3 regions of the Streptomyces sp. NPDC005438 genome follow, and region 3 is predicted to be linked to each of the others. Evidence: riboswitches for the same ligand, from Rfam matches in the RefSeq annotation. Region 3 holds a riboswitch; each other region holds the start of a gene.
What was found. A riboswitch is a leader RNA that binds a small molecule or an ion and turns the genes downstream of it on or off. The one in region 3 is predicted to bind cyclic di-AMP.
Positions count from the first base shown of each region.

Region 1: linked by a shared signal. The riboswitch ahead of ABZT14_RS02575 (NlpC/P60 family protein) and the one ahead of ABZT14_RS17230 (transglycosylase family protein) in region 3 are both predicted to bind cyclic di-AMP.
Region 2: linked by a shared signal. The riboswitch ahead of ABZT14_RS03780 (transglycosylase family protein) and the one ahead of ABZT14_RS17230 (transglycosylase family protein) in region 3 are both predicted to bind cyclic di-AMP.

Region 1 covers NZ_JBEXEP010000001.1:607,457-615,098, reverse strand. Annotated here, with positions in the region: gene ABZT14_RS02585 (hypothetical protein) at 197-967, shown strand; gene ABZT14_RS02580 (hypothetical protein) at 1,079-1,435, shown strand; gene ABZT14_RS02575 (NlpC/P60 family protein) at 1,536-2,636, opposite strand; cyclic di-AMP (ydaO/yuaA leader) riboswitch at 2,643-2,796, opposite strand; gene ABZT14_RS02570 (hypothetical protein) at 2,968-3,519, opposite strand; gene ABZT14_RS02565 (helix-turn-helix transcriptional regulator) at 3,516-3,761, opposite strand; gene ABZT14_RS02560 (DUF3060 domain-containing protein) at 4,792-5,502, shown strand; gene guaA (glutamine-hydrolyzing GMP synthase) at 5,596-7,185, opposite strand.
Region 2 covers NZ_JBEXEP010000001.1:905,870-913,511, reverse strand. Annotated here, with positions in the region: gene ABZT14_RS03795 (cytochrome P450) at 1-760, shown strand, start outside; gene ABZT14_RS03790 (hypothetical protein) at 830-1,258, opposite strand; gene ABZT14_RS03785 (OsmC family protein) at 1,443-1,868, shown strand; cyclic di-AMP (ydaO/yuaA leader) riboswitch at 2,257-2,452, shown strand; gene ABZT14_RS03780 (transglycosylase family protein) at 2,454-3,098, shown strand; gene ABZT14_RS03775 (helix-turn-helix domain-containing protein) at 3,699-4,808, opposite strand; gene ABZT14_RS03770 (DUF4185 domain-containing protein) at 4,945-6,201, opposite strand; gene ABZT14_RS03765 (FUSC family protein) at 6,284-7,642, opposite strand, start outside.
Region 3 covers NZ_JBEXEP010000007.1:305,588-313,229, reverse strand. Annotated here, with positions in the region: gene ABZT14_RS17245 (hypothetical protein) at 1-27, shown strand, start outside; gene ABZT14_RS17240 (helix-turn-helix domain-containing protein) at 321-1,973, opposite strand; gene ABZT14_RS17235 (DoxX family protein) at 2,012-2,578, opposite strand; gene ABZT14_RS17230 (transglycosylase family protein) at 2,932-4,101, opposite strand; cyclic di-AMP (ydaO/yuaA leader) riboswitch at 4,107-4,256, opposite strand; gene ABZT14_RS17225 (dipeptidase) at 4,578-5,792, opposite strand; gene purE (5-(carboxyamino)imidazole ribonucleotide mutase) at 5,879-6,376, opposite strand; gene ABZT14_RS17215 (5-(carboxyamino)imidazole ribonucleotide synthase) at 6,439-7,566, opposite strand.

The sequences.
Region 1 (7,642 bases), on a different contig from region 3:
GACGTCCGTGACCCCTGGCTGACCAGCGACCCGGCCCCTCACCGCCACCGCGACAGCGCTACCCGACCCACCCCGCCGGCCCTGCCGCACAACCAGGCGAGGAAAGCGGAGGAAAACCGACGGAGAGCGGTTCGGCCAAAGCCCCTATCCTCCGTGGGGCCGTTCAGACGAGCGGCCCCACTAGGGGGAGGACCTCGTGAGCAAACGCCTGGTGTCGAGGATGCTTCGCCAGATGGGCAGCCAGGAGACCGTGCGGGTCGTCGGCAAGATCCCGGTGAGGCGACTGGCCCGACTGGCCCTGGTAGCCGAGGAGTTCGGTTTCGCGTACCAGGACACCCACCACGCGGGCGAAGGCCAGTACACGCGGAACGTGATGATCCTCGGCCGCGACCACAGCCCGGAGGCGCAACGGAGAGCGATGGAGAACTCCGTCCGCTTCCCCCAGGCCGGCAACGGCGGCGACCTCCCCGGGATGCTACGGGGTGGCACCCTGCGGCCCCTGCCCGATGTCGCCCCTCGCCTGGAACTGCTGGAGGCGCGCATCAACTTCGACCTCACCCGGCCGCCCACCCGGAACGAGGCACTGGCTCTGGCGGTGTTGGCCGTCCTGGCCCTCGCGGTCAACGTCGTGGCGTTCAGGTCCGACCCCGACTTCCTGCTGATGATCCTTTGCCTGTACCTGGGCGTACTCGCCCTGGGAAGCGCCCTCTTCCTGTGGGCCCGTCGACGCAACGCCCACTACCGACAGGTGTTGGACCAGGCGGGCTTGGTCCCGGTACCAGACCGGGACGGCCGCCTCCGCTACCTGCCTGGGCCACCCGACGACACCCCGGCCGTTCCCCGGTACGTCGTGCCCCCACCACCCCCGCGCGCGCCCACACCACCCCCGTACGCGCCACCCCGGCCGGTCCATCCGCCGATGCCCCCGCAGGCGCCGGGGCACCCCCGGCAGGGGGCCCGGGACTGACCTCGCGGGGCCCCACGGCTGACCGGTTCGCGGACGCACCGGGCCCCGGGCCTTCGGCCGAGGGGGACCTCGGTGAACGGGTGCCCGGAGGCCGGTGGTTAGGCTGCGGCCATGGACGTACTGATCCATCTGTTCGTCGGGCTGCACATCATCGGGATCGCCGCGCTGCTGGGCGGGTTCCTGTTCCAGTTGAAGGCCATCGGGCCCGGAGAGGCCCGGGTCTCCCCCGGCATGTGGCACGGCGCGCTGACGATGCTGCTGACCGGAATGATCCTGGTCGGCCTCAACCAGGCCGACGACAACCCGGTCAACAACCTGAAGATCGGGATCAAGACCGCCGTGCTCGTGGTGGTGATGGCGCTGGTCTACCTCCAGCGGGACGAGGAGCGGGTACCCGCACCCCTGTTCACCGCCATCGGCGCGCTGACCACGGTGAACATCTTCGTGGCCGTGCTGTGGACGAGCTGAGGCGACACCGGGCGAACACCCGGCGCCCCGACCACGGTCACGCCTGACGCCCCGCGACGAACGGGGACGCCGGCGTGACCGTGAAGTGTGGTCCGGCGCCTCAGGCCGGGCGCACCGCGCTGTGGAAGGGCATGTAGTCGATCGACTCGTAGCGGATGTTGGTACCCGGCTTGGGCGCGTGGATCATCTGCCCACCGCCCACATAGATCCCGACATGGCTGATGTCGTCGTAGAAGAAGACCAGGTCGCCCGGGAGCATCGACGACTTGGACACCTTGGTCCCGACCTCGACCTGGTCCCAGGTCGTACGGGGCAGCTGCACCCCGGCCTCGGACCAGGCGTCCAGGGTGAGCCCTGAGCAGTCGTAGGAGTTGGGGCCGGTCGCACCCCAGACGTAGGGCTTGCCCAGCTGCTTCTTGGCGAAGTCGATGACCTTGCGGGCCTTGGCGGAGTAGCTGCCGTCGTCGGGCACGTCCTGCGGCGGGGGCTCCTTCTCCCGTTCCTTCTCCCGCTCCCGCTCGCGCTGTTCGGCCTTGCGGCGGGCCTCCTCGCGCTTCTTCCGCTCGATGGCCGCCAGCCGCGCCTTCTCCTCGGCGGTCAGCTTGGACAACAGCTTGCGCGCCTCGGCCAGCTTGCCCTGGACCGTCTGCTTGTCCTCGCGCAGGGTGGCCTGCTTCTCGCTGAGGGACTTCAGGCTCTTGCCGGCCTCCACCCGCTGCCGGTTGGTCTGGCGCTGCTGCTCCTGGAAGTCCTTGACCGCCTCCTTCTGGCGGCCCGTCATCCGGTCCAGCAGGTGGGACTGCTTGAAGAAGCCCTGGGGATCCTGGGTCAGCAGCAGGGTGGCGGTGCCGGACACACCCCCGGTGCGGTACTGCGCGGTGGCGTAGTTCCCCAGGGTGCGGCGGGCGTCGTTGAGCTTCTCGGTGCGCTGAGCGGCCTTGTCCAGCAGCTTGTTGACCTTGGTGCGCTGCTGGTCGGTCTGCTCCTTCTTGGCGTTGTACTTCTGGGTGGCGGTGCCGGCCTCCCGGTACAGGGTGTCGACCCGCTCCTTGACCTCCTCCAGGGAGGGCTTGTCGTTCGGTGCGGCCTGGGCGCTCTGGGCCAGCATTCCGACCGAGGCGAGGGCGACGGTGGTGACTCCGACCGCCGGACGGCGGGAGTGGGCGAGTATCCCGCCGCGGGGTTTGCGATGCGACGCCAAGGTCGCGGCTCCTTCCGTGGACCGCCTACCGGGTTAGCTGTCGGGTTCGGGCTTCGGAAGGTCGCCCTACGGAGGACACGCGTCGCATGTCCCCTGATTCACCCCGGTGTTGCCTGTGGGTCCCCGGTTCCGGTGAGACCGGACTCGACGGGGCAACCCGTGTCGACGCCTTCGCCGACTGGGGGTACGGGTCGCCTGGCAGGGCACGGTAGCCAAGAAGTGGGGTTGCTGTGAAGCCTGGGGCTCGATACGTCCGATATCTCATCGTTACCCCACGTCCGGCCCCAGCGCCCCGGTCATCCGCGGGGGTTGCTCGGCCCGTCGCGACCGCCTACACCTCGTCCCCACCCAACGGCTCGTCCTCCACCCGCAGTACGGCGATCCACAGCGGCGACAGGAAGTGGGTCACCAGCAGGAGGAAGCCCAGCGCCGCCATCGGCCCGGACAGCTCCCGCAACGAGGAGCCCAGGGCGTGCGCGGCCACGCAACCCACCAGGGCGACCAGCAGCCCCCAGCGGGTGAGCTGGTACGCCCGCGCCATCACCACGCCGCGCTCGGCCTGTTGGCGCTCGTCCAGCATGTGGGGGCGCAGTTCCAGCAGCCCCCGCGTGGCCGAGTTCAGCATCCCGGTCAACGGCACCCACATCACCAGGGACAGCAACAGAGCCAGCGCCCACCAGGGTTCGCCGAGCGCGCACATGGCGATGGCGGAGCCGGCCATCAACGAGGTCACGGCGATGTGCCCCAGCACCAGTGTCGTGCGGCGGGTACGGGTGGCATGGAGGTGCCGCCCCTCCTCGCGGTTCATGGTGCGCAGCGTCCACCGGTCCCGGCGGCTGGGCTCGCGCCCCGTTCCGGCGGCGGGGTTGTGGGGACGGGTCATGTCTGCCTCCCGTAGATCTCGTCGGTTAGGGGGGTGAACGGTTTCAGGGAGAACAACGCCTCCACCGGCAGGCCGAAGAACGCGGCGATCCGCAGGGCCAGGTCGAGACTCGGGTTGTACTGCCCGCGCTCGATGTAGCCGATCGTCTGGTAATGGGCCCCAACCGCCTCGGCCAGCTTCTGACGGGAAACCTTCCTCTCCGCCCTCACCACCGACAGCCTGTTGTGCACCTGCTCGCTCATGTATAAGGAGTACTACATTTCTCAGCGGTACCGCAACAGCGGGGACTGACCTCACAGGAACCCACCGAACAAAGCGACCCTCGGAAGCCTCGGCCGACCGGGCGCCCAGGGCCCCCAACTCCGCCGCCCACCAAGCCCGTTGGGAGTGGGGCGGGGTACGGGCCAGGGGGCGACCGGACATCGGACCGGCTGGGACCCGGGGCACCCGGAAGTACGCGGCGACGCCCGGGGGCGGGGCGCCGGGGCCACCCTCGGGTCGCCCCCCTTGTGGCCCCGCCTCGAACCGGTCGACCCCAACGAAGGGTGGGAGCACTGCCGTCGGCCGACCCCCGTCCGACGGGATCCGCTCACCACCAGGGGCGCCCCACAGGGAGCGTGCCGCCGCTCCCTCCATGCCGCACCCCCTGACGGCCGCGACCGCATCCAGACCCTCGGCGTCGGACAGGTCGCGAGGCCGGAGCCTCCGCCGTACCCCCTTCCCGAAACCCCTTCCCTACAGAGACTCCTGGAGACGTACGGAGAAAGGGGCCGCGCCCAGGAGCCGGCAACCTCGTACGGAGCGAGCCGGCCACCACGGGCCGAGCCCCTCCCTCACACGAGGGAGCGCATCCCGCACGAGGAACCGTCAGGAAACCTTCCTGTCCCCCTCGACCGGCGAAGGGCACCGGCCCGTACCCCCCACCCGCCTCCACGACGGAACCCGAGGCGAGCCCCAAGTCACCGCCCCCACGGAACCGTTGGGAAACCTTACTTACCGTCCGTCGGGCATCCCTGACGCGTCCTCACCCCCCGGCACACGCCCGTCCGGCGGCAGGTGGCACCCCACCCGACGGCTCCGCCCACCACCCCGTGACCCGGCCTACAAGTCCCCGTTCCCACAAGGCTGTTGGGCACCGTGAAAGCCACTAGGTTGGCCCACCCGGGGTTCCCCTGGGCAGGTCGGTAGGGAAGGCTGTGCCCTCGTTCCCGTCCGATCCGTAGAGCCCGGAAGCCCCAGAAGTCCCCCGAAGACGCCGCACCGAGGAGTCCCGTGAAAGCCCCGAGCCCCAGGCCCCGTCACCTGCTGCTGGTCACCGCCCTGCTGGCCCTGGCCGCCTGCTCTCCCGAAGGGACCGACTCCGACTCCGGCGACGGCGGGAAGTCGGGCGAGCGGACCGTGATCAACGGAACGTCGGAGCGTCGCACCGTGGACTGCGGATCGGGCGGGGAGGTCAGCCTGTCCGGCGCCTCCAACAGCGTGACGCTCACCGGGGAGTGCGCCAAGGTCGACGTCACCGGGGCGAGCAACACCCTGAACGTCCAGAAGGTCGGCACCCTCAACGTCACGGGCGCCGGCAACACCGTCACCTGGGAGGAGGGCCTCGACGGGAAGAAGCCGAAGGTCAACCTCAACGGGGCCGGAAGCAGGGTCAACCAGGGCAGGGTGAAGGGCGGGACCGACCAGGAGGACGGCGGAACGGGCCAGGAGGACGGCGACACCGGCTCCGGCGACCGCTTCGTCGCCGGCAGCGAACGCAGGGAGAAGGTGGAGTGCGAGGGCAACCAGGTCCTGACCGTCACCGGCTCCCGTAACACCCTCACGGTGCGGGGCTGCGAGAAGGTCACGGTGATCGGGACCGGCAACACCGTCGCGGCCGACCAGGACACCACCGAGGTACGGCTCATCGGCAGTCAGAACACGCTGTCCGCCCCCGGCTCCCCCAAGGTCACCGACCTGGGAACCGGTAACAAGGTGAACTGACCCGGACCGGACGGTACGGACCGCCCGCCGACGGTCCCGGACGCGGGGGTGGTACGACTCCACCCCCGCTACTCCCCCACGGGGAGGGGAGGTTCACTCCCACTCGATGGTGCCCGGCGGCTTGCTGGTGACGTCCAGCACCACCCGGTTGACCTCCGCGACCTCGTTGGTGATCCGGGTGGAGATCCGCTCCAGCACGTCGTACGGCAGACGGGACCAGTCGGCGGTCATCGCGTCCTCGGAGGAGACCGGGCGCAGGACCACCGGGTGACCGTAAGTACGGCCGTCCCCCTGGACCCCGACCGAGCGGACGTCGGCGAGCAGCACCACCGGGCACTGCCAGATGTCCCGGTCCAGTCCGGCCGCTGTCAACTCCTCGCGGGCGATGGCGTCGGCCTCCCGCAGCAGGTCCAGCCGCTCGCGGGTGACCTCCCCGACGATGCGGATGCCCAGTCCGGGCCCGGGGAAGGGCTGGCGCTGCACGATCTCCTCGGGCAGGCCCAACTCCTCGCCCACGCGCCGCACTTCGTCCTTGAACAGCTGGCGCAACGGCTCGACCAGCTCGAACTCCAGGTCCTCGGGCAGCCCGCCCACGTTGTGGTGGGACTTGATGTTGGCCGTACCGGAGCCGCCACCGGACTCCACGATGTCCGGGTAGAGCGTGCCCTGCACCAGGAAGGCCACGTCCGCCCCCTCCTGACCCGCCTCGACGACCAGTTCGGCCTGGGCCTGCTCGAAGACCCGGATGAACTCCCGGCCGATGATCTTGCGCTTCTCCTCCGGGTCGGAGACCCCGGCCAGGGCGTTGAGGAACCGCTCCTGGGCGTCCACCACCCTCAGCTGCACCCCGGTGGCGTTGACGAAGTCCTTCTCGACCTGTTCGGTCTCGCCCTTGCGCATCAGCCCGTGGTCGACGTACACGCAGGTCAGCTGGCTGCCGATGGCCTTGTTCACCAGGGCGGCGGCCACCGCCGAGTCGACTCCGCCGGACAGCCCGCAGATGGCCCGCTTGTCGCCGACCTGGGCGCGGATCGCGGCCACCTGCTCGTCGACCACGCTGGTGGTGGTCCAGGAGGGGGTGATGCCCGCGCCCCGGTACAGGAAGTGCTCCAACACCTGCTGGCCGTGGGTGGAGTGCATCACCTCGGGGTGGTACTGGACGCCGAACAGCGACCGTTCCTCGTCCTCGAAGGCGGCCACCGGAACGGTGTCCGTGGCGGCCGTGACCGTGAAGCCCTCGGGGGCGGCGGAGCAGGCGTCACCGTGGGACATCCAGACCGTCTGCTCCTCGGGGGTGCCCTCGAAGAGGGTGGAGCTGCCCCGGGTCACCGTCAGCGTGGTGCGGCCGTACTCCCGGGCCCCGTTGTTGTCCACCGTGCCGCCCAGCACCTGGGCCATCAGCTGGAAGCCGTAGCACATCCCGAAGACCGGGACCCCGGCCTCGAACAGCGCGCGGTCGATACGGGGCGCCCCGTCGGCGTACACCGAGGAGGGGCCCCCGGAGAGGATGATCGCCGCCGGTTCACGGGCCAGCATCTCGGCGACCGGAGTGGTGGAGGGGACGATCTCGCTGTAGACCCTGGCCTCGCGTACGCGTCGGGCGATGAGCTGGGCGTACTGCGCGCCGAAGTCGACCACCAGGACGACGGCGGATGCTCCGGTTTCGGGGGGCGTGGGTGCCACAGGCTGCCTTTCGGCGGAGGGGAGGGACGTGCGCTGCTCCGCACCTGTGCGGGCCGGCCCTCCCGGGAGTACGGGCGGACGCTGGCGATTCTACCGGTGCCCTCCGGCCCTTCCGGTGCCGACGGTCACCGCTCCGGCGCCGGTGGGAGCCCCCTGGGTGCCGTCGGACCGGGCCGGCTCTCCTCCCCGGGGGCGGCCGGATGGTCCAGGACCTGACGTAGGTCTCCCGGCATTACACCCGCGACTCCCGGCGGTTCCGACGAGGTGCATACTGGGGGCGTGTTCACCACCCGCGCCCCTCGATTTAGCTATGGCACCGGCCCGGCCGGCTGCCAGCTGGAGCGATGGTGCGCTCAGTGAGCCACTGACATCCGACAGGCGCCCCGGGTCCCGTACCCGGGGCGCCTGTGGTGTGCCGGGTGACGTGGTCCCGGGGCCCGAGCCCCGAGGGGAAACC
Region 2 (7,642 bases), on a different contig from region 3:
CGGCCAGCTCCTGGGCATCCCCGAGGAGCGCTACGACGACTTCCACGGCCTCTCGAAGAGCCTCACCTCCTCCACCACCCCGGCCGAGGAGGGGGTGCAGACCCGCAAGCGGATGCACGCCCTGCTGACCGAGCTGATCGCGGAGAAGCGCGCCCACCCCGCCGACGACCTGACCAGCGGACTGATCGCGGCCACCGACCAGGGCGACCGGCTGAACGAGCAGGAGCTGATCGGCACCCTGATCCTGATGCTGGTGGCCGGGCACAGCACCACCCTCAACCTGATCACCAACACCATCCGCGCCCTGCTGGCCCACCCGGACCAGTTGAAGCTGCTGACCTCCGGTCAGTACCCGTGGACGGCGGCGGTGGAGGAGACCCTGCGCTGGGACGCCTCGGTGGCCCACTTCCCGATGCGGTTCGCGATCGAGGACATCCCGCTGGAGGACGTGACCATCCGCAAGGGAGACGCGCTGCTGGCCTCGTACATCGCGGCCGGACGCGACCCCCGCCAACACGGAGAGCGGGCCGACGAGTTCGACCTGACGCGCGAGCAGACCCGTCACCTCACCTTCGGGTACGGGCCGCACTTCTGCATCGGTTCCGGGCTGGCCCGACTGGAGGCGGCGGTGGCCGTGCCGGCGCTGTTCGCCCGCTTCCCGGACCTGCGACTGGCGGTGGGGGACCAGGAGTTGACCCACCTGCCCTCGGTGGTCAGCAACAGCGTGACCGCCCTCCCGGTGACCCTGTCCCGAGGCTGAGCGTCCCAGGACGCCCAGCCCGGCGGTCGGCCCCGGTGCTCCCGGTCGGAGCGTCGGGGCCGGAGGCGGTCAGACGCCCGGGGGGCGGATGGTGAGGTGGGAGAAGTCCCGCCCCTGGTACACCTGCGCTCCCGAGTGGACCACCCCGACGCTGTTGTGCACCTGGGAGTTGTCCTGGGCGGGCAGTTGGGGGCGCACCTCCTCCAGCAGGGCGCGCAGTTCGTCGGCGGCGGCCGGGTCCTCGCGCAGCACCCGACGGAGCCGACTGCGCCAGGTGGCCTGGAGGTCGTCGGCCGCCTCCTCGTCACCCTCGTCCCGGGCGTTCACCAACTCGCCCTGCGACAGGTCGAGTTCCTCCTCCGCGCTGCCCGCGTCCTCCTGCCGGCCCCGGCTCAGGAAGGCGGCGACCCGCCCCTTCACCCGCTCCCAGGAGTCGGTCACCATCAACGCGACCAGGGCGCTCGCACCCTCCGCCGCCAGCGTCGCCAGTTCCTCCACTGCCACCCCTTCCGATGTCCCGGGGACACGGTAGTCAGTCTCAGCCGGGTGGGACAGGGCGCCCGGTGGGTGACGATGAGGGTCCGTCAGCGTGCGGTCGGCACCGGGTACGTGAAGTGTGTTGGCATAGGGGTGTCCAACCGTCGCAGTGCGGCGAGCGAACCAAGTGAAGAGAGGTACCACCGTGGCCACCACACGTAGCGCCCACACCGTCTGGGAGGGCAACCTGCTGGAGGGGTCGGGGGCCGTCACCTTCGACTCCTCGGGCATCGGCGAGCAGCCGGTGACCTGGCCGTCCCGCGCGGAGGAGCCCAACGGGCGGACCAGCCCCGAGGAACTCATCGCCGCCGCGCACTCCAGCTGCTTCTCCATGGCCCTCTCCCACGGCCTGGCCGGCGCGGGCACTCCGCCCACCCGGGTGAACACCAAGGCCGACGTCACCTTCGAGCCGGGGACCGGAATCACCGGCATCCACCTGACCGTGGAGGCGGAGGTGCCCGGGCTGGACGCCGAGGCCTTCGCCAAGGCGGCTGAGGGCGCCAAGGCGAACTGCCCGGTGAGCCAGGCGCTTTCCGGCACCACGATCACCCTGACCGCCAACCTGGTCTGATCGGGGTCCGCGAGGGGTGGTGTCCTCCCGAGGGAGGGCACCACCCCTTTCGCGTCCCAGGACGCCAACCCTTTCGACCTTTTTGGTCAGTAGTGAGGCTTTTTCCGTCGCATGGCCGGCAGTTCGACACCCCCACAGGGCCCCGAAACGGGACCCCGAGCCTGTGACCCTTCTCTCCGCTTGATCCGTCTCACACCAACTGTCCGATGCGGCCACATACATGCTGGCCTGCACAAAGAGCGGTAGAGCACACCCCATGGGCCTCATCGACCACAGTGGCACCCACTGCCCGGTTTTGGCCTGCCGGCACCGCTGTGCTTACGGTCGCCACCGTCCGCGGATCGCGGGCATCGAGGGCCGCTATGCCGAATCCTGTCGACGGCCCCTCGATCACCTCAAGCAACAACCACGGCAGGAGCGGGGGACCCACGGTAGGTGCCCGACGGAGCCGTCCGTCGCAGCTCAGTGCTGCCCGGAAGGCCCCCGAGGGCTAGGGGTGAAGCCCGTACCGGTTCGCCGGACGGGCCGGGCGACTCACAGCCCGAACCCGACAGCTCACCTCGTAGGCATCGGTGAGGAGACAGCATGTTCACCAGCAAGGGACGTGACGGCAACCGCGCCCGTGTCGCCCGGATAGCCACCCTGGCCGGCGTCGCCGGCGTCGCGATCGCCGCCCCGATGCTGAGCGCCACCGGCGCGCAGGCCGCTTCCGTGGACACCTGGGACAAGGTCGCCCAGTGCGAGTCCGGCGGCAACTGGTCCATCAACACCGGCAACGGCTACTACGGCGGTCTGCAGTTCTCCCAGTCCAGCTGGGCCGCGGCCGGCGGCACCAAGTACGCCTCCCGGGCCGACCTGGCCACCAAGGAGCAGCAGATCGCCACCGCCGAGCGGCTGTTGAAGCTCCAGGGTCCGGGCGCCTGGGCCTGCGCCGGCGCGGGCGGCCTGACCGCCGGCGGCCCCTCCGCCGACGTCAGCCCCCAGGGCGGCACCAGCGACAGCAAGCCGTCGTCCGAGTCGTCCACCCGGCAGCAGTCCCAGAAGTCCCCGTCGGCCTCGTCGCAGGGCAAGGGCGCCTCCGGCAAGACCTACACCGTGCGGTCCGGCGACACCCTCAGCTCCATCGCCCAGGCCAACGACACCACCTGGAAGCAGCTCTACGCGCGCAACTCCTCGGTGCTGAGCGACGCCAACGTGATCCTGCCCGGGCAGAAGCTGACCCTGGGCTGAGGCGGGGCCTTGCCGGGTCGGGGCTGAGGTCCCGGCCCGGTTGCCCTCAGCACCCAACTCAGGAACCCGGCAACCAGGGAGCCGGCCACCCGCTCCCCCACCGCCGGGTCGGGCCACCGCCGGGGCACCGGGAACTCCCCGTACGGCGCGGACCGGTGGCGGTCTGAACGTCCTCGTACCGGGCGCCCGCGGAGGGCGGCGACCGAGGGCGGCGACAGCGGGAAGCGCCCGTCGATGTCCCCACCCCCGTGGGGGGCATCGACGGGCGCCACCTCGGTTTCCAGGGAGGACCCCGGACCGTGGACGCTCACGGCGGGCCGGCGCGGGCACCTCACCCCCTGGTGGGCGCACAGCGGTCGCTCGACCGCCGGCGCCTCTCACAGGGGAGGAGCCCCGTCCCCGTCGCCTGTGGGCCCCGCCGTGGCGTGACCACAGGATGACAGTGGATGACCGTCGAGCACATTGCCGGAACCCGGAAGTCTCGACCCCCGCCCCGTGTCCGGTTCGGTCGGGAACCGGTGGCGACCCGCCACGGGACAGGGGCCGGTGGGGAGTTCGGTACGGAAGGAGGGCCGGACCGTCGAGGCGGCCGGCCGTCGCTCACAGCTCCCGCGCGGGCCACCCCAGCAGCCGGGCGCCCATGGTGGCGGTCTCCAGGGTGTAGCGGTGCAGGGAGTCGCTGGGGCTGTAGCCGGTGAGCGTACGGATGCGCTCCAACCGGTAGGACAGGGTCCGTACGCTGATGCCGAGCCGTCGGGCGGCCTCGGCGTTGACGTAGCCGGACTCGGAGTAGACCGCCAGCGTCTCCAACAGCGGGTCGGCGCCGCCCCGGGCCTGGGTCAGCGGCCCCAGCACGGTGGTGACCAGGTCGGCGATCGCTCCCCGGTCCCGGAGCAGCACCGGGAACACCATCAGTTTCTCGGCGCTGAAGTGGGTGCCCTCCAGGCCCAGGCCCTCCGCCAACTCCAGCGCGCCCCGGGCCTCCTCGTAGCTGCGCACCACTCCGCCCGGCCCCGAGTGGTCCCGGCCGACGGCCACCCTGCGGGCGCCCTGGTAGTCGGGCCCGGAGCGTTCGGCGAGTTTGCCGAACGCCTCCAGCAGTGGCGCGTCCCCGGTGGCGGCGATGCAGACCAGCCGGCCGTCCTTGGTGGCGACCATGGCGTGGTGGGCCTCGCCGAACCGGCCGGCCAGGTCCCGTTCCACCCGGCGCACCAGCGGGTGGGTGTCGACGTAGTCCTCGTCCCCCACGGCCACGGCCACCTGGTGGGACTGGGCGAGCCGCAGCCCGAACTGCTGGGCGCGCTCGCTGAGTCGGCCCAGGTCACTGCGGCCGTGCAGCAGGTCGTCGACGAACTCCCGACGTTCGGCCTCCTCCTGGCGCAGGGCCATTCGCTGGGCCCGTTCGTGCCCCTCCCCCAGGGCGTTCACCGCCGCGTCCAGTACGGCCAGTACCGCGTCCCCGGTCCGTCCGCGCTCGGCCGCTCCGGCGGAGCGGGCGACCCCGGGCAGCGAACTCCACAGTCCCCGGGTGGCGCTGACGTAGAGGCTGATCAGTTCCCGTAGGCCGTGTCCCTCCTCGGCGGCGCGCTCGCCCAACATGCGCAGCGACTCCAACTCGTCGCGGCGGGGCAGCCGTCCGGTGTGGGAGACCTCGGCGAGCAGCTCCGGGTAGCCGTCGAGGTAGCTGTTCGGTACGGGCTGATGCCTCACGCCCCCGCCTCTCGCTTCGTCGGTCGGCACAGCGTAAGGGAGTGCCCAGAGCTGTGGGCCGAGGTGGGGTGGCCTTGACGTGCTCTTGACCTGGGCGGCCGTCCCAGGCGGTGGGAGGCCGTCCGTGAGGGAGGGGTCAGCGCACGTCGAGCCGGAGGAAGCGGGGCCGGTAGAGGTTGACGTCCCGGTGGATGCCCTCCGTCGAGCCCAGCACGTTGACGTCGTAGCTCACCAGCAGTCGTCCCCGGTCGTCGGTGAACTCCGGGTGCGCCTGCGGGTTGTACGGCACCGCCCCGGCCCGCGCGCCCCCCGGAGGCAGGGGCGGTTTGGCGACCTTGACCGGGCCGGACCAGGGGCCGGTGGGCGAACAGGAGGAGTAGGAGGTGAGGGTGTCCATCCCGCCGCCGTCGGGGGCTCCGGCGTCCATGGTCAGCAGCAGCCAGCCGTCCTTGGCCCGGACCACCGAGTAGGTGCCGGTGGCTCCGCGTTGTGCGGTGCGGCCGACCAGGATGGCGCGGGAGCGGGTGGGGTTCCCCTGCCACTCCTTCCCGTCCCAGTACCGCCAGGCGGAGGAGGCCGCCAGCTGTCCGCGCGGCACCCGGGCCACGTGGGCGCGGGAGGCCTTGCCGTCGACGCTGCCCTCGTCCGCGCCGAACACGTAGGTCCACTCCCCCTGTTGGACGGCCGAGGTGCCGTACAGCACCCGCCGGTCGAAGGGGGTGTTGTCGGAGGGGCGGTGAAGCGGCCTGATGTCCTGGAGCTTCAGGTCCGGCAGCGACAGGGTGGCGACCTCGCTGAGGCGGGGCACCCCGAAGATCCAGGGGGCCGTTCCCTGCTCCCGCTGCCACAGCAGCACCCGCACCACCTTGTCCGGGGAGCCGGGGGTACGCGGCTCCACCACCGCCTGCACCGGCCACCGCCACAGTTCCCTGCCCTCCGGGGAGAACCCGCTGGCGAACAGCGGCCGGGGGTTCTGCGCGTCCCCCTCGACCAGGGTGCGTTCCAGGGTGCCGGAGGGGTTCATCACCAGCACCGAGTTGCGCACCCACTTCGGGGAGGGCACCCGGCGTCCGCCCTCGTACACCCGGTCCAGGAAGGTGTCCGCCGACAGCCACAGCGTCCGGCCGTCCGGGAGCCGTACCGAGCGGGTGCCGTCCCCTCCGGTCCAGTCGTCGAACCTCAGGTTGTCGTTGCCGTAGCGGCTGAACTCCGAGGTCATCCGGGCGTCCTGGACCCAGCCGGTGGGCCGGGGCGGGGTGCAGGCGCGGTCCCGCTCGCCGTCCGGTCGGCTGGTCACCAGCAGCACGCCGATGACCACCAGCGCGAGCAGCGGCGCCAGCCAGCGTGCGGTACGGCGGCGGCGCCCGCCGGAGGTGGGGTCGGTCGATGTCATCGGGGACGGACGATACGGCCCCGGGGGCCGGGCTGGTAGGCACCGCCGTGACAACGCGCGGGGAACGCGGGCGGCGGTTCCCTCAGCCGGATGACTCCGACACCGGTGCCAGGGCGGCGGCCAGTTCGTCCAGCCCCGAGGCCAGCAACTCGGCGGTGCGCAGGGCCACCGGCGCCGGGCTCCCGGCGCGGTCCCGCCAGTCGTCGAGGGAGTGGTGCACCGTGGACCAGTCCAGGGGGCGGCCGTCGCGGACGGCGGGTGCCGCCCGGGCCAGGGCCTCGGCCAGCACGGTGGCGAACTCCAGCTCGTCCACGCTGGGCGGCGCCGTGTCGTCCTGCGGCAGGTGGGCCTCCAGCAGCATGGTCACCCGGCCCAGGGTGACCAGGGCGGACTGGGCCTCGGTGGTCAGTCGCTGGGAGAGCCCCCGGTGGCGTACCGGTTCGGCGTTGGCCCGCTCGACCGCCTGCTCCCACTCCTGGCGGGCCTGCCGCAACTCCAGCAGTGCCTCGCGCACCGCCTCGGCGGACTCGTCGGTGGGGAGGGCGTAGTGCTGGAGTACGGCCACCGCGTACCGTCCGTCGGCGGCCAGCCAGTCCGCCAGCAGGTCGCGCAGTCGGGGTGTCTCCCAGGCGGGGTAGAGGAGGTAGCTCAGCATCGCCAGGACACCGCCGCAGGCGGTCAGGGCGATCCGTTCGGGCACCGTCTGGTCCCAGTCCGAGCCGGCGATGCCCAGTAGGAAGACCACGTAGCCGCCGATGGTGAACGAGGCGAGGGCGTAACCGGTGGCCTTCAGCAGGTAGTTGAGGCCGGCGCAGAGCACCGCCAGCCCGGCGCAGCCGACCGCGCCGGGGTGGGCGAGTGCCAGGACCAGCCCGGCCAGGGTGACCCCGAGCAGGGTGCCGACGAAGCGGGCCACGCCCCGTTCGTAGGTCTCGGCGAAGCCGGGGCGCAGCACCATCAGTACGGTCAGGGCCATCCAGTAGCCGTGCCCGGTGGGCAGGGCCCGGCCGAGCAGCAGGGCGCCGGGCACCACCAGGGCCAGCCGTACCGCGTGCCGTGTCACCGGGGAGTCCGGGTGGAGTTCGGACCGGACCGCGCGCAGGGCCACCGGGGCCATCTCCCACAGTGGGGGGCGGTGGACGGCCCGGTCCGGCAGGTTCAGGTCGCTGACCCGTACCGGTTCGTGGGCGGCGGCCACCGTGGCCTCGGTCAGTTCGATCAGTCGCATCGCCGCCCGGTACGCGGGGCCGTTGAGCACCGGCCCCTCCTCGGGCACCCGCAGCACCTCAAGTGCCCGTCCGGGCAACCGGATCGGGGTGTCCCGGCGGATGCCCCGGGCGGTGGCGTCCAGTACGGTGCCGGCCGCCTCCAGCAGTTCGCGCACCCGGGCGCGTTCCGGCCCCTCCATCGGGGCGCCGCCCACCACCGGGTCGGCGAGGGA
Region 3 (7,642 bases):
ACGGGACCGGGGTCGGCCAGCCGCTGACCGGGCGGTGCGAAGGCCCGCAGCGCGGCACCCCCGTCACCGCGCTGCGGACCGGGGGAGGCGGGCGACCCCACGCCACCGCGACCGGTGGGCGGACCGCTCGCCACGGTGAGGCCTCCAGACCCGTACCGAGGGGAGCCTGACAGAACCGGCGGTGGCACGGGTCTGGATGCCCGGGTAGGCCCGAAGAGGGCCACCACGAAGGTAGACCGGGCGGGCCGGCGGTCACCAGGAACAGTTCGCACAGTGACCGGGACCGGCGGTTTCTTCCCGAACAGTGAGGGCCACCGGGGTCACAGCTGCCCCAGTGCTCGCATCGACAGCCACAGTTGGTGCCGGGCGCTGGGAGCCCGCAGCAGGGAGCGCCCCAGCCGCTCCTCCACCCGGGCCAGCCGCTTGCGGGCCCCCGGCAGCGAGATCCCCAACTCCCGTGCGGCGACCGGCAGTCGGGCGTCCGCGCGCAGCCACTCCCGGACGGTGGTGAACGCCTCCGGGGAGAGCGGGGCCACCTGGGTACGGGCCCACTTGACGACCTCCGGGGTGGACAGCAACGCCTCCAGGGTGGGCGCCGGAACGTCCGGCGCGGCACCCGCGTCGGCACCCGCGTCGGCGTCCGGGTCGACATCCGGTCCGGTGGATGGCGCCGGTGAGGGGGCCTGGAGCAGCCGTAGCGCCAGCCAGCAGGCGGACTGGTCGGCCAGGGAGCCGACCAGGTCCTTCCCCAACAGGTGCTCCAGCAGCCGTACCCGGGCGCTGAGGGTGTTGCGGTGGATCTTCAGGTGGTGGTTGGCGGCCCCGGCGAAGCTCAGCCAGGACGCCAGGGTGGCCATCAGTTCCCCACCGTCGGGGTCGGCGCGGCGCGGGGGCACGTGGCCGGCGACCGGCTGGAGCAGGGCGTCCGCCCAGCGGCGGGCCTCCGCGCTCACCCGGGGCATCGGTGCCGCGTCCGGGCTGAACCGGGCGTGGCCGTCGACGAGTTGGCGGGCCACGGCCAGGGCGTGGAAGGCCTGCTCGTAGGCGAGGGGGGCCTCGGGCAGGGTGGAGGGTTCGCTGGCGCCGATCCGGCAGTGCGGTTCGAGGTGCAACAGTCGCCGGGCCAGTACGGCCACGTCGCCGCCCTCCGAGGCGGGAACCAGGGTGATCAGGTGGCGGGGCCGCACCGAGCAGGGCGCCCACCAGGCCCGGCCCTCGCTGGCCCGCTCCACCAGCAGCGCCATCCGGCCACGGTCGCCGTCCGGGCACTCGATCACCTGGAGCCAGCACAGCTCCGGCAGTCCGCGGTCCACTATCCGGGCGACCCGCTGGGCCATCACGATCTGCCCGGCCATCAGCAACTGGAGCACCGTCTCCCGGCTGTTGGCCTCGGCGTGCCAGGCCCGCTGCCAGCGCCGGTCGGCCTCCTCCAGGCGCCAGGCCACGCCCAGGGCGCGGGCGGCCTCGGCGAGCGGGGCGCCCCGGGGTGCCCCCTCCGACCTGGTCAGCGCACCGGGCGCTGTGTTGGGCGCTACCTCGACCAGGGTCAGGTAGGGCAGGTCGGGGCGCTGGGCGCTGTCGGCGGGGGTGCCCAGGGCGACCACGTGGACGGTGTCCCGGCCCAGTCCCCGGACCGTGGAGGGGGTGCGCTGGCGGTGTACCGCGCGCACCAGGTCGGCCAGTTCCTCCGGGGGTGTGTGGTGCGCGGGGTACGCGGGGGTGCCGTCGGCGTACAGCAGGGTCGCGGTGCCCGGACAGCGGCGGCCGAGCCAGTCCAGTACCCGGGCGACCGGTTCGGGGCCGGCCGTCAGGCGCGCGAGGGTCGCGGCGGCCGAGGCGGCTCCGGCATCGCCCGACGCGTCGCTGTGGTCCGGGGAGCCGGCACCGGTACCGGCCGCTCCCCGCTGTCCGCCGATCCGGCCCTCCCCGGGTCCGGCCGTGTCCGTCGTTCCCGCCCCGCCCCTGCCTCCCATGCGGTCACGGTAACCGGAGGCGGTCCACCCCGTACGCCCTACCCGAAGATGACCCTCCCCTTCCGCCTCCGGCGCGCGGCCAGTACCGCGTCCACGGAGTGGCGGGGGATTCCGGCGAGCAGCAGGGGCAGCCAGGCGATCAGGTAGGCCAGGTCGTTGCCCAGGTAGTACGGCTCGGTGGACCAGCTCACCGTCAGCCAGAAGGTGAGCGAGATCAGGGCTCCCCCGAGGGCGGCCACCCGGGACCACAGGCCCAGCAGGGTGCCCAGTCCGACGGCCAGTTCTCCCAGGGCGATGGCGTACCCGAAACCCTCGGGGTTCCGCTGGGCCAGCTCCACCAGGAAGGGGAGGGCGGCGGTGTCGCGGACCCCGTCCAGGGTGGCGGCCAGGGAGCCGGTGCCGGAGGAGGCGAAGAAGGCGCGGTCGGTGAGCTTGTCCAGGCCGGCGTAGACGAAGGTGACTCCGAGGAAGAGGCGCAGGGGGAGCAGGGCGTACCGGGCCGCGGTGTCCCGGAGGCCGCCGCCCCCGAGGCCGCCGGGGCCGTTCACCCCCTTGATGGGTTTCGGCCCACCGCCCTCGCCGCCCATGCGGTCCGCCAGAGACATGGCCCCACTCCCGTCTCCCGGTCGCTCACGTGTACGTGTCCGGCTGTGCCGGCATTCTGCCCGGGGCGTCCACGTCTCAAGGTTGCGACTATCCGTGCCAAGCACGTGGATGTCCGGGCCAAGCCCCCGAATCCGCCCCGCGGTACGGGGGACGCCACACGGGAGCCTCGGACCGGGTCGGCCGGTCGCCCACCGGGGCGGGTACCAGGCGGGGGCCCTCGTACACCTGCTCCCTCACCGGACCCGTACCGGATCGGGCGGGCCACCGGCGCACGCGAAGGCCCTCCCCGCCCTGGGAAGGGCGGGGAGGGCCTCGACGCACCGGAGAGGAGCGGTCGACCTCCCGGCGTGGGTCAGAGCGAGACGCCCTTACCGCGCAGGTAGGCCAGCGGGTCTATGTCCGAGCCGTAGTCGGGACCGGTACGGATCTCGAAGTGCAGGTGCGGACCGGTGCTGTTGCCGGTGGAACCGGACAGCCCCAACTGCTGGCCACCGCTGACCGTCTGCCCGGCGCTGACGGACAGCGAGGACAGGTGGGCGTACTGGCTGTAGCGCCCGTCGGAGTGCTTGATGACGACCTGGTTGCCGTAGGAGCCGCCCCAGCCGGCGGACACCACGGTGCCCTGGCCGACGGCCTTGACACTGGTGCCGCTGGAGACCGAGAAGTCCACCCCGGTGTGGTAACCGCTGGACCAGGAGCCGCCGGACGCGCGGTAGGCGGTGCTGGTCGGGGCGTTCACCGGAGCCTGGAAGCCGGAGGAGTTGCCGCTGGGGGCGGACGCCTGGTCGCTGGACTGCTTCGGCTTGGCGTGCTTGGGACCGGACTTCTTCGGGGTCGCCTTGGACTCCGACTTGGCCGGGCCACCGTCGACGCTCAGCTTCTGGCCGGGGATGATCACGTCGGGGTCGCCGCCGATGACCTGGCGGTTGTCCTCGTACAGCGCTTCCCAACCGCCCTGTACGTCCTGGGCCTTGGCGATCTTGAACAGGGTGTCGCCGCTGGCCACGGTGTAGGACTCACCGTTGCGGCCGTGGCTGCTGGCCTGGTCGCCCTTGGGCCGCTCGGGCTTGGACGGGGCCTTGGGCTTGGCCGGCGTGGTGGGCTTGGACTCGCCACCCGGGTCGACACCCGGGGCGGGACCGCCCTTGGCGAGCCCCGCCTTGGGACCGCACAGCGGCCAGGCGCCCGGCCCCTGTTCGGCCAGCACCTTCTCCGCGATGTCGATCTGCTGGGACTTGCTGGCCTGGTCGGCCCGCGAGGCGTACTTGCTGCCGCCGAAGCCCTCCCAGGTGCTCTGGGCGAACTGGAGCCCGCCGTAGTAGCCGTTGCCGGTGTTGATGCTCCAGTCGCCGCTGGACTCGCACTCGGCGACCTTGTCCCAGGTGCTGACGGAAGCGGCCTGGGCGTTGGCGCCGGCGACCATGGTCGTGACCCCGCCGGCGGCGGCGACCACGGAGATGCGGGTGACGTTCTTGTTGAGGCGGCTGTCGCGTGGCCGCCGGTGGCGTCCGCGTCCGGACATAGTGGTGCTCCTCTCCGACGCCTGCGAGGTGAGCTGTCGGGTTCGGGCTGGAGTTGCCCGGCCACCTCTCGGTGGCTTCACCCCAAGCCGGCCCGTGGGTCCGGCACTTACCTTGGGTCCCCCGCTCCTGCCGTTAGACGTGACGTCTGGGATCCGCTGCCGCCGGCAGGATTCGGCGTCCGGCAGCGGACCGCCACTTTGGGGTAGCGGCGGAGCTGAACGTTAAACGCAGAAAATGCGACGAAACAAGCGGCTCGGGGAAGTTGAACGTGAGAGCGAAATAGACATTTAACCCAGGACGACCCGATGGAGTGACCGAACGGCGGACGACGCCGACGCGCGGCCACCGGCACGAACGGAAGCCGTTCCTCAACTACCGCCCCCAGCAAGGGGAATGGCGCGGGAGGAAAACAAACGGCGCGCAACGGACATCACCCCGCCCGAAGGCGGGGTGAATTGCGTCACGGGAGTCCGAATTACCCGTTCTGGGCGCTCGGAGCGTCGAGTTGGGAGAGGGTGGCGATCGACGGTCCGCGCCGCGCGGACAGTTCACGCGCGACCCCCTCCGCCTCGCCCAGGACACGGACCGCGTTCCCCCAGGTGACCTTGCCGATGTCCGTCTCGGACCAGCCACGCGCCAACAACTCGCCCACAAGCCGTGGATAGCAGGACACATCGCCCAGGTCGGCCGGGGTGAAGGGCACCCCGTCGTAGTCCCCGCCGATACCCAGGTGATCGATCCCGGCGACCTGGCGCATGTGGTCCAGGTGGTCGGCCACCGTGGAAGCGGTCGCCTCCGGCCGGGGGTTCGCCTCCTCGAACTCCCGCCGCGCCCGCACCCCGCGCTCCGTACCGTCCAGCGGGTGCAGACCCAGCGACCGCAGGTGGGCGTCCGCCCGGTCGCTCCACTCCACCGCCTCCGGCAGCACGAACTTGGGCACGAAGGTCACCATCGCCACGCCCCCGTTGTCCGCCAGCAGTTGGAGCACGTCGTCCGGGATGTTCCTCGGGTGGTCGCACACCGCCCGGGACGAGGAGTGCGAGAAGATCACCGGCGCCTCGCTCACCCGCAGCGCGTCCCGCATGGTGGAGGCCGCCACGTGCGAGAGGTCCACCAGCATCCCCAGCCGGTTCATCTCCCGCACCACCTCCTCACCGAAGCGGGTCAGCCCACCGGCCGCCGGCTCGTCGGTGGCCGAGTCGGCCCAGGGCACGTTGTCGTTGTGGGTGAGGGTCATGTACCGCACCCCCAGCTGGTACAACGCCCGCAGGGTGGCCAGCGAGTTGTTGATCGAGTGCCCGCCCTCGGCACCCATCAGGGAGGCGATCCGCCCGGCGGCCCGGGCCTCCTCCACCTCCCGCGCGGTCAACGCCAGCGCCAGGTCGTCCGGGTAGCGCTCCACCAGCCGCCGCACCACGTCCACCTGCTCCAGTACGGCGCTCACCGCGTCGTCCCCCGCCAGGTCGGTACGCACGTACACCGACCAGAACTGGGCGCCCACCCCGCCCGCCCGCAACCGGGGCAGGTCGGTGTGCAGATGGGCGCTGAGGTCCTGGGAGACGTCCCGCCGGTCCAGGTCGTAGCCGACCTGCTCACGCAGCGCCCACGGCAGGTCGTTGTGCCCGTCCACCACCGGGTGTTCGGCCAACAGCTCACGCGCCCGCCGCAGGGTGTCCTCGCCCAGGGTCATACCGGTCTCCCGTCTCCACTCGCCCGTCAACGCCACCGGCCGGCCCCCACCAGGAGGACGCCGGCCGGTGATCCGTACCCGTGTGCTCAGCCGCCGAAGCCGAAGCCGCCGCTACCGGCCACCCGGCTCCGCAGCCTGCGCCCCTTCTCCGCGGCCCGCTCCCCCAGCTCCTGCTGGAACCGCTCCAACCGCTCGCGCAGATCGGCGTCATGGGCGCCCAGGACCCGCGCCGCCAGCAGCCCGGCGTTCCGCGCCCCGGCCACGGACACCGCCGCCACCGGCACCCCGGCCGGCATCTGGACGATGGACAGCAACGAGTCCATGCCGTCCAGGTACTTCAACGGCACTGGCACCCCGATCACCGGCAACGGGGTCACCGAGGCCAGCATCCCCGGCAGGTGCGCCGCGCCCCCGGCGCCCGCCACGATCACCCGCAGCCCCCGGGAGGCCGCCTCCTCCCCGTACCGCAGCATCTCCCGGGGCATCCGGTGGGCGGAGGTGACGTCCACCTCGTAGGGGATCTCGAACTCGTCCAGGGCCTGGGCCGCGGCCTCCATGACCGTCCAGTCCGAGTCCGAACCCATCACGATCCCGACCAGGGGACCGGGTCGTTCGGACGGTTCGGACCGCTCGCGCTGTGGGTGGCTCACTCGGTGATCGTCCCTCGTAGATAGCCGGCCGCATGGGCGGCGCGTTCCCGCACCTGGTCCAAGTCGTCGCCGTAGGTGGTGACGTGGCCGACCTTGCGCCCGGGCTTCACGTCCTTGCCGTACATGTGGATCTTCAACCCCGGGTCCCGCGCCATGCAGTGCAGATAGGCCCCGTACATGTCCGGGTAGTCCCCGCCCAGCACGTTCGCCATCACCGTCCACCGGGCCCGGGGCCTGGGGTCCCCCAGCGGCAGGTCCAGCACCGCCCGCAGGTGGTTGGCGAACTGCGAGGTGGCCGCCCCGTCCTGGGTCCAGTGGCCCGAGTTGTGCGGGCGCATGGCCAACTCGTTCACCAGCACCCGCCCGTCCGGCGTCTCGAACAGCTCCACCGCCAGATGACCCACCACCCCCAGCTCCCGGGCGATCCCCAGGGCCAACGCCTGAGCCCGCGCCGACAGTTCCTCCGACAGCCCCGGAGCCGGCGCGATCACCGTGTCGCACACCCCGTTCACCTGGACCGACTCCACCACCGGATACGCCACCGCCTGCCCGTGCGGCGACCGCACCACGTTGGCCGCCAGCTCCCGGACGAAGTCCACCCGCTCCTCGGCCAGCACCGGCACCCCGGCACGGAACGGCTCGGCCGCCTCCGCCTCGTCGCGCACCAGCCACACGCCCTTGCCGTCGTAGCCGCCACGCACCGTCTTCAGGACGACCGGGAACCCCGACGCCCCCTCCTCGACGGTGGCGAAGGCCGTCACCTCGGCCGGGTCCGCCACGATCCGGTGCCGGGGACAGGGCACCCCCAGCTCGGTCAGCCGGGCCCGCATCGCCCCCTTGTCCTGCGCGTACCGCAGCGCGTCCGGGCCGGGCCGCACCGCCACCCCCTCCGCCTCCAGGGCGCGCAGGTGTTCGGTGGGTACGTGCTCGTGGTCGAAGGTCACCACGTCGCAGCCCCGGGCGAAGGACCGCAGGGTGTCCAGGTCGCGGTAGTCACCGACCACCACGTCCCGCACCACCTGGGCCGCCGAGTCCCTGGGACCGTCCGAGAGAAGCCTGAACCGCACACCGAGGGGGATGCCCGCCTCGTGGGTCATCCGGGCGAGCTGGCCGCCGCCCACCATGCCGACTACCGGGAATGTCACGCGCCACAGCGTATCCGCCGGCCACGGCGCCCGACGCCGGGGCGGCACCCCACCG